DNA from 2 places in the Ruegeria sp. BC6 genome. Region 1 is predicted to be linked to the other one. Evidence: riboswitches for the same ligand, from Rfam matches in the RefSeq annotation. Region 1 holds a riboswitch; the other holds the start of a gene.
The links. Region 1 has a riboswitch for cobalamin ahead of ACR0MM_RS15710 (DUF1636 family protein). Riboswitches for the same ligand answer to the same signal wherever they lie in the genome.
Positions count from the first base shown of each region.

Region 1 (4,053 bases):
GACGATCACAATGACTTCGGGGTTGCGATCGACGACTTCCTCCCAGGTGACGGTCGCCCAGCTTTTCTCGAAATCATCCATGATGTTGACGCCGCCTGCGGCCTCGATCAGAGCGGTCGGCATGGCATAGGGGCCGGCTGTGAACGGCGTATCCTCGCCGCTGTCGTAGACAAAGACACGCGGCGGTTCGCCCGAAGGATTCAGGCCAGAGGTGATCTCAGCAAGTTCGGCCTTGTACCCCTGAACCAGCTTTTGCGCCCTGTCTTCGACACCGAAGATACGACCGAGATTCAGCAGATCGTTGTACATGTCACCCATGCTGGCTTTGGGCTTGTCGCCAATGTGGATGCAGCTTTCAGTCAGTTCGTAGACTTTGATCCCGAAGGGCTCGAGCGTCTCCGGCGTCACCTCGCCACCCACTTTCATCCCGTAGTTCCAGCCTGCGAAATAGAAATCGGCATCTGCGCCGACCAGCACCTCTTTGCTAGGATATTTGGCCGACAGCTCGGGCAGTTGCTGCACTCCGGCGCGCATGTCTTCGTCCAACGTCTTCCAGCCGGAAATGCCGGTATATCCCACCATCCGGTCGGCCAGGCCCAGCACCAGCATCATTTCCGTCAGGTTCACGTCGTTCGAGATCGCCGCCTTGGGCGGTTCGTCAAAGGTGACGGTTCGATTGCAACTTTGCACGGCGGTTTCCGCGGTCGCGGTGTTGGCGGCCAAAGCAAGGCCCAGGGCCAGGGTGGTCGGTTTCATTCCAAGCTTCCTTCTGGTTGGGGATTGGGGAGTTGATAGGTCAGGTGAGGTTTGTGACTGAGGCTGAGCTGCTCTTGCCGGGCGGTGACTTCGAACGTGTCAGAGACCAGCCTGTCACTCAGCACTGTCTGGGGTGGGCCAAAGCCGCAGGGTCGACCGTTTTTCAGAACCAGAACATGGTCGCAGACGTCGGCGGCCAGGTTCAGGTCGTGCAGCGAGGTGACGATCGTCAGGTCGAGGTCCCGGATCAGCCGCAACACCTCTAGCTGGTTGCGGATGTCCAGGTGGTTGGTAGGCTCGTCCAGCACAAGAATCCGGGGCTCTTGGGCAAGGGCGCGGGCGACCATCACACGCTGACGCTCGCCGCCGGACAGAGTGGCCAGCCCACGGTCGGCAAACCCGTGCAGATCCATTCGGTGAAGCGCGGACTCGATGATCTGGTGGTCACGACTGCCGGGCGTGGACAGGCCTAACCGGTGCGGCACACGTCCCAACGCCACGACGTCGCGCACGGTCAGCGCGAAATCCGAGGGCTGCTCCTGCAGCACGGCGGCAACCTGACGCGCCAGCGCCCGGGGGGCCATTCTTTTGACGGACACGCCGTCCACCAGAATGTCGCCCGAGGACGGACGGTGATAGCCGTAGATCATCCGCAGAAGGGTTGTCTTGCCGGCACCGTTCGGCCCCACAACCCCCATGACCTGCCCGCGCATCAGCGCAAAACTGGTCTCGTGCAGCACCAACGGCGCTCGTTTTCGCGGCGCCCAGGTGACGGTATCCACCGACAGCAAAGGCGCGCTCATGAGGCGCAATCCGCATTTTCCGAAGACGCAGCCATCGCGGCTGGAATGCGGGCCAGCGTCGCGTGGCGAAGCCCGGCCGGGCGGTCGACCGAGCTGCACCATCCATCGCGCAACTGCTGGTACAGCCGGGCGAATTCCACCAATGCCCCGGTCTCTTCAGACGTCAGGCCGCCAAACAGGTAAGATGCCTTGCCCGGCGCGTGATAGGCGACGGTACAGGGTCGGGTGCACCCGGCCATGCAGGCCGCACCGGAAACGTCAAAACCTGCCAAACCGTCGTCTTCGGCCAGCGCGGCGCGCAATCGTCCGATCAGGTCAGGCCCGGGGCGTACGGCTGCGCTCTTGGGTCGGCAAGATAGGCAAACCGTGATGTGATGTGTTGATTGTCGGTTCATTTCGCCCTCCGCGAAATCGCGGGGCGGAAAGGGAACCAGTCATGTCAGCGGCGTAAGCCGAAAATGCCATCTTGGCCTCCTTCCGGGACACCCCGCCCGGGTTGAGTTGCGTTTGATGATGGCAGGTCTCCTGACTCGCGGTGTATGGCTTGCCCCGCCTTCCCAGACCTATCGGCCCAGTGGCATCCGGGGGTCGCACACCGCCTACAGTTGCGGGGGCAGTCACGGAATTGGCGTCAGAACGGCGCCGCACCGTATTCCCTTTTACCCGACCGCCGAAACGATCGGGAACCATCAGCGCAAATCTCATCCATGAGTCGGGTTGCACTGTCAACGACGTTCTGGGCGGGTGCGTAATGGAGGTATCCAGGCGACCCTTCGGCACCACCTGAGCGACAGACCGGGCCGCGAATCACGTCGTTTTGACCAACTGGATTAAGATAGCTCGGAAGGTCCCGAAACACGGCGGCGCAAGCGGGCTGACTGCCAAGCCTCCGTGAACGGCCTCGCCTTTTCCCTTTGAATGCAGAAGCCTATCGTTGGCAAGCGTACAAAATTTACGCGCGGAAAAATCATTGATTTATCCTGTGATTGATTCAAACATAAGAATTCGACACAACTTTAGCTTTACCTCCGTTGTTGTCGCTGTCGCCCGTTTCGTCGGGCCCTTCCGACTGCTGGAGTGAGTGCTGGCGGTCGGAAGGCATTTCACGAAGATCAGCGTTGGGAGGACGCGGTGCCCGGACTTAACGTACGAACCCTTCCTCGAAACTTCGCACCGGTTTTTGCCCATAACGTCATTGCGTCAGCACGCTTTGTTCACGGTCCCGGGGATCGGCAGAATATCTGTCTGCCAGCCATGTCATTGGCCGCAAGATCGGGGACCGCTTAGACGTGAGCGCGCAAAATAAGACCACCTATTCCAAAAGTATCAACAAATCTGTGAGGAGAAGAAAATGATTAACAAAGTCATGATGATTTCAGGCGCGACGTGTTTCGCACTGCTAGCGGCCTGCGACGACACCAGCACGTCTAGCGCACCTGCCGAACTGACACCCGCCCAACAGGCGTGTCTGCGAGACGTGGCCAAAACAACCAACAATTCGCAAGTCGTCGTGCTCTCATCCGCGTTCAGCGAGGCTGGAACACAAGTCACCGTTGGGGTTGGAGAGGATCGGGCTCCGTGGAATTGTATTGCCTACAGTGATGGCGCGACAGCTGGTATCGAGTTCCTCGGCGACGAAGGCGCGTTGTGACCCGTTTGATGCGTAGCCGAAATCGGCTGCGCAGCACTGGCTTGATACGCTGAGGTCCGGCTTGGTCTGCAGAATAACCATCATCGCGTTCGCGACCCTTTACCTGTTGGCGTTGTTTGCGTTTGTGACGGGCACGTTTGGCTGGTTCGGACAGGAGCGAGACCCATTGTCCGGCGTATTCCTTTTGCCGCTGGGTCTGCCTTGGGTCCTTGCGGTGGACCTTTTCTCAGAGTCGGCCAAACCGTGGCTCGCGGCGATTGCACCGGTGCTCAACCTGTTGGCACTGGTTTTGATATGCAGATGGGCACGTGGTTTGCGCCAGGAATGAAGGCGGAACTCTTTCCCGCAAAATGGGAGGAAAACATGGGAAAAGTGATCTTGGGGCTTGTGATCGGGCTCATCCTCGGCGTGGTTGGAGCGATGACCTTGGGCGGCGGGGCCGCGATGGGTGTCGGCGTTGCGACAGGCTTGTCCGCCGGTGTGTGCACCACATTGAAGGGAGCTCAGGCCGAGAACCTGATCACCGCCGAGCAAGCAGATCAGATCCTCAATCGCGTGAATTCCGAAATGGCGTCATTGCAAAGAATTGAAACGACTGACGAGATCGTCGGCAGCGCACAGGCATGCGACGAGTTTCTGGCAGAGTTGCGGGAAGCGCAGTGAGGTTTCTGCTCACCGGAAACATAACATTTACGATAGACCGACAGAGGACCTGCTTATGAAACGCAGTTTTTTGAACCTTCTAACTCCCGCCCTTGCAATCAGCGGAACAGCCGCCGTGGCCATGTCAGACGCCGATGACGCCTGTATCGACCATCTGCGGCAGGTCGGTGGTCCGGACGG
Region 1 is NZ_JBQFUM010000005.1:239,440-243,492, forward strand. It holds gene ACR0MM_RS15700 (ABC transporter substrate-binding protein) at 1-756, opposite strand, end outside; gene ACR0MM_RS15705 (ABC transporter ATP-binding protein) at 753-1,559, opposite strand; gene ACR0MM_RS15710 (DUF1636 family protein) at 1,556-1,954, opposite strand; cobalamin riboswitch at 2,058-2,265, opposite strand; gene ACR0MM_RS15715 (hypothetical protein) at 2,911-3,210, shown strand; gene ACR0MM_RS15720 (hypothetical protein) at 3,454-3,873, shown strand; gene ACR0MM_RS15725 (hypothetical protein) at 3,929-4,053, shown strand, end outside.

Region 2 (4,053 bases), on a different contig from region 1:
CCGCCCGAAACCGGGCAGTCCACCGCCGCCCCGCCGCGCTCGATTACCATGGCCCCCAGGCGTTTGACCTCGGCCTCGTCGGTGGTGGACATCTCCATCCAGATCTTACCGTGGGTCACCTCGGGCAGCATCTGCTGCATCACCGCTTCCGAGGCAGCGGGCGACGGCAGGCAGGTGATGACCGCATCGCAATCGCGCATCATCTGAGCAGGGCTTTCGCCGGCTTTTGCCCCCTTGGCGGCGAACTCCGCGACAAGATCGGGGTTCAGGTCGTACACCGTCAGGTCGATACCGTTGCGCAGCAGCGACCCCGACAGCTTGCCCCCCACATTGCCCAAACCGATGAACCCGACCTTCATGTTCTGCCCTCCTGCAGGCGCGTTTTCGTTGGCCTGAGTATTTCCGTTGCCCTGCAACAAAAGAAACGAATAAAAAGTCGATCTAGATGCAAAATATTTTGGTGCTGAATGGACCGCCTGCCCAATCCGGCTTGGCTGCGCAGCTTCGAGGCTGCCGCCCGCCATCTGAATTTCACAACCGCCGCGCAGGAGCTGGGCCTGACCCAGACGGCGGTGTCGCTGCATATCCGCTCGCTCGAGGCGGACCTTGGGCAGCCGCTTTTTGCCCGCAACGCACGACACCTGTCGCTGACCGAGCTGGGCCAGTCCTATGCGCTGACCGTGCGCCGGGCGCTGTCGGATATCGCGCTGTCCACCAACAGCCTGTTCGGCCCCGCCTCGCGGCAGGCGCTGACCATCCGGGCGGCGATATCGACGATGACCTACTGGATCGCGGCCGAGTTGCCCGCGTTCAGCGCCCAGCACCCCGAGATCCCGGTGCGGCTGGTGTCACATATCTGGAACGACTCGGCCGCGCCTGCGGATGTGGACGTGGAAATCCGGCTGGGCTATGGCGACTGGCCCGGAGTTGCGGCCGAACAGCTGTGCTCGGAACGGCTGGTGCCCGTCTGCCGGGCGCAGGACCCGGCGCCAGACCTGCAAAACGGCCCGTTGATTCACATTCTGGGGTATGAGGACAACTGGGCGCGGTACTTCGAGGCCACGGGCACCGACCTGCCCGACCGCCCCGCGCTTAATTCGGCGGATACGACCGTCACGGCGCTGCAACTGGTGATGGCCGGCGCTGGCTATGCCACCGTTCTGGAGCGGTTCGCGCGCAACGCCATCGCCCAGGGCGCGCCGATCCGGGTTGCGGGGCCGGCGATTCCCTTTGCCCAGTCGCATTATCTGATCCGCAGCGTCAGCGCGGCGCCTCCGTCCATCCCTGCCCAGTTGTTCCTGGCCTGGCTGCGCGACCGGCTGGCCGGCGATGCCGCGGATTGATCCCGGCAAGTCGCTTTTTCGATCCGACGCAGGGCACTTGGCCCCGCGCGCTTGACAACCCCCCTGCCCGTGCCGCATGTCGCTTGCGTTGGTGTCTGTGCAAGCAGATGAAAAGGGAATGCGTCAGCGGTTTTCCGTCAAACGCAGCCGCCCCCGCGACCGTGACCGGAGAGGGTGCCCAAATGCCACTGGCTGCTGGCCGGGAAGGCGGGACATCCGACAGAGCGCCGCTCTGACATCCGCAAGCCGGGAGACCTGCCAACGCCCGAAGACAAACCGGACGGGGTGTTCCGGTGTCGGGCCCATGTCCGCAACGTGGCCCGCGCATACCCCGTCCCCCGACAACCGAGTGAGGGGGGATGAGATACGTGACCGAGACCACACCAGTCGAGCTGCTGGTTTGCACCACCTGCCGACGCGGGCTGCCCATCGAGGATGACGCCCAGCGCCCCGGCACGCTGCTGCACAAGGCGCTGGCCGCTGCCGACCTGCCCGAAGGCATCACCCTGAAGCCGGTCGAATGCCTGTCGAACTGCGATCAGGGCTGCTCGATCGTTCTGCGCGGCGGGCCGTCGCGCTGGACCTTCGTCTATGAGAACCTGAACGAATCCGACCATGTCGAGATCATCGTCGAAGGCGCCACCAAATATCTGGCCGCCGATGATGGCCTTGTGAAATGGCGCGACCGCCCCGAACATTTCCGCAAGAACTGCGCCGCCCGCATTCCCCCGATTGGAGCCTGAGCATGAGCACCCTCGAAAAACTTCCCGTCACCGTCATCACCGGCTTTCTCGGCTCGGGCAAGACCACGCTGATCCGCCACCTGATGCAGAACCCGCAGGGCAAGCGGCTGGCCGTGGTGGTCAACGAATTCGGCGATGTGGGCGTCGATGGCGAGATCCTGAAAAGCTGCGCCATCCCCGACTGCCCGGCGGAAAACATCATGGAACTGGCCAATGGCTGCATCTGCTGCACCGTGGCCGATGACTTCATCCCCACGATCGAAGCGCTGATGGCGCTCGACCCGCGCCCCGATCACATCCTGATCGAAACCAGCGGTCTGGCCCTGCCGAAACCGCTGCTCAAGGCGTTCGACTGGCCCGATATCCGTTCCAAGATCACCGTGGACGGCGTGATCGCCCTGGCCGATGCCGAGGCCGTGGCCGCAGGCCGCTTCGCCCCGAATGTCGAGGCAGTGGACGCCCAGCGCATGGCCGATGACTCGATCGACCACGAAACGCCCCTGTCCGAGGTGTTCGAGGATCAGATCTCGTGCGCCGACATCATCCTGCTGACCAAGCCCGACCTGGCCGGCCCCGAAGGTGTGGCCAAGGCGCGTGAGATCATCGCCGCCGAGGCGCCGCGCCCCCTGCCCGTGGTGGAAGTGGCCGAGGGCGCGGTGGATGTGCGCGTGGTGCTGGGGCTGGAGGCCGCAGCCGAAGACGACATGGACGCCCGCCCCTCGCACCATGACGGCCATGACGACCACGAACATGACGATTTCGAAAGCATCGTGGTCGAACTGCCCGAACAGACCGACCCGGCGCAGCTGGTCGCCAATATCGAACGTCTGGCGAACGAGCTGAACATCCTGCGGGTCAAGGGCTATGCCGCCGTTGACGGCAAGCCGATGCGCCTGCTGGTCCAGGCAGTCGGCGCGCGGGTCCGGCATCAGTATGACCGCCCGTGGAAATCGGAGGAAGAGCGCCGCTCGCGCCTGGTGGTCATCGCCGAGCATGACGACATCGACGAGGCCGCGATCCGCGGCATCCTGACGGGCGTTACCGAGGCCGCCGAGTAAGCACCGATGCACGTCGTCTTCCGCGAAAGCCACGGGCTCGAGGAAACCGAGACCCCGACCGATCTGGGCCAGAGCCCGGCGGATCTGGTGGTGCTGTCCTTTTCGGACAGCGACCTGGGTGCTTTCGCGGCCGGCTGGCATCGCGGTGGCGGGCCGGAGGGGCGGATGCCCTTGTTGCGGCTGGCCAACCTGACGGCGCTGAAACATCCGCTGTCGGTCGATACCTATGTCGAACAGACGCTCGAAGGCGCCAAGGGCATCCTGATCCGGCTGATCGGCGGGGTGCCCTACTGGTCCTACGGGTTGCAGCAGGTGCTGGCGCTGGCGCAGGCCAAGGGCATCGCGCTGGCCGTGCTGCCCGCCGACGGGCGCGAGGATACGCGGCTGGACGACTATTCCACCCTGCCGGTCTCGACCCTGCGGCGGCTGGCTCATCTGTGCGACACCGGCGGCGAGGTCGCGGCGCAGGCGGCGCTGGCGCAGATGGCGTTGGCGGCGGGGCTGTATGCCGGGCCGGTGATGGGGGCCAAGACCCTGCCCGACTGCGGCGCGTGGTGCCCGGATCGCGGCGTGATCGCGCCCGAGGACGCCTTCGCGGGCGAAGGCCGGCGCATCATCGTGACCTTCTACCGCGCCTATCTTACTTCGGCCGATACCGCGCCAGTCGCGGCCCTGATCCGGGAAATCCGCGCACGAGGCCATCAGGCTGTCGGCCTGTTTGCGCCCTCGCTCAAAGCGCCTGCGGCGGCTGAATGGCTAGCCGAGAATATCCCAGCGATGGCACCGTCGGCGATCATCAATGCCACCTCGTTTTCGGGCAAGGGCGCGTCGGGCACGTCGCCCCTGGACGTGGCGGGCGTGCCGGTGTTTCAGGTCGCTCTGGCGACCTCGCGCCGCAAGGTCTGGGCC
Region 2 is NZ_JBQFUM010000001.1:1,122,197-1,126,249, forward strand. It holds gene ACR0MM_RS05620 (NAD(P)-dependent oxidoreductase) at 1-359, opposite strand, end outside; gene ACR0MM_RS05625 (LysR family transcriptional regulator) at 468-1,343, shown strand; cobalamin riboswitch at 1,416-1,620, shown strand; gene ACR0MM_RS05630 (DUF1636 family protein) at 1,703-2,086, shown strand; gene cobW (cobalamin biosynthesis protein CobW) at 2,089-3,144, shown strand; gene cobN (cobaltochelatase subunit CobN) at 3,151-4,053, shown strand, end outside.
Region 2: it holds a riboswitch for cobalamin, as region 1 does, so the genes downstream of both, ACR0MM_RS05630 (DUF1636 family protein) here and ACR0MM_RS15710 (DUF1636 family protein) in region 1, are expected to answer to the same signal.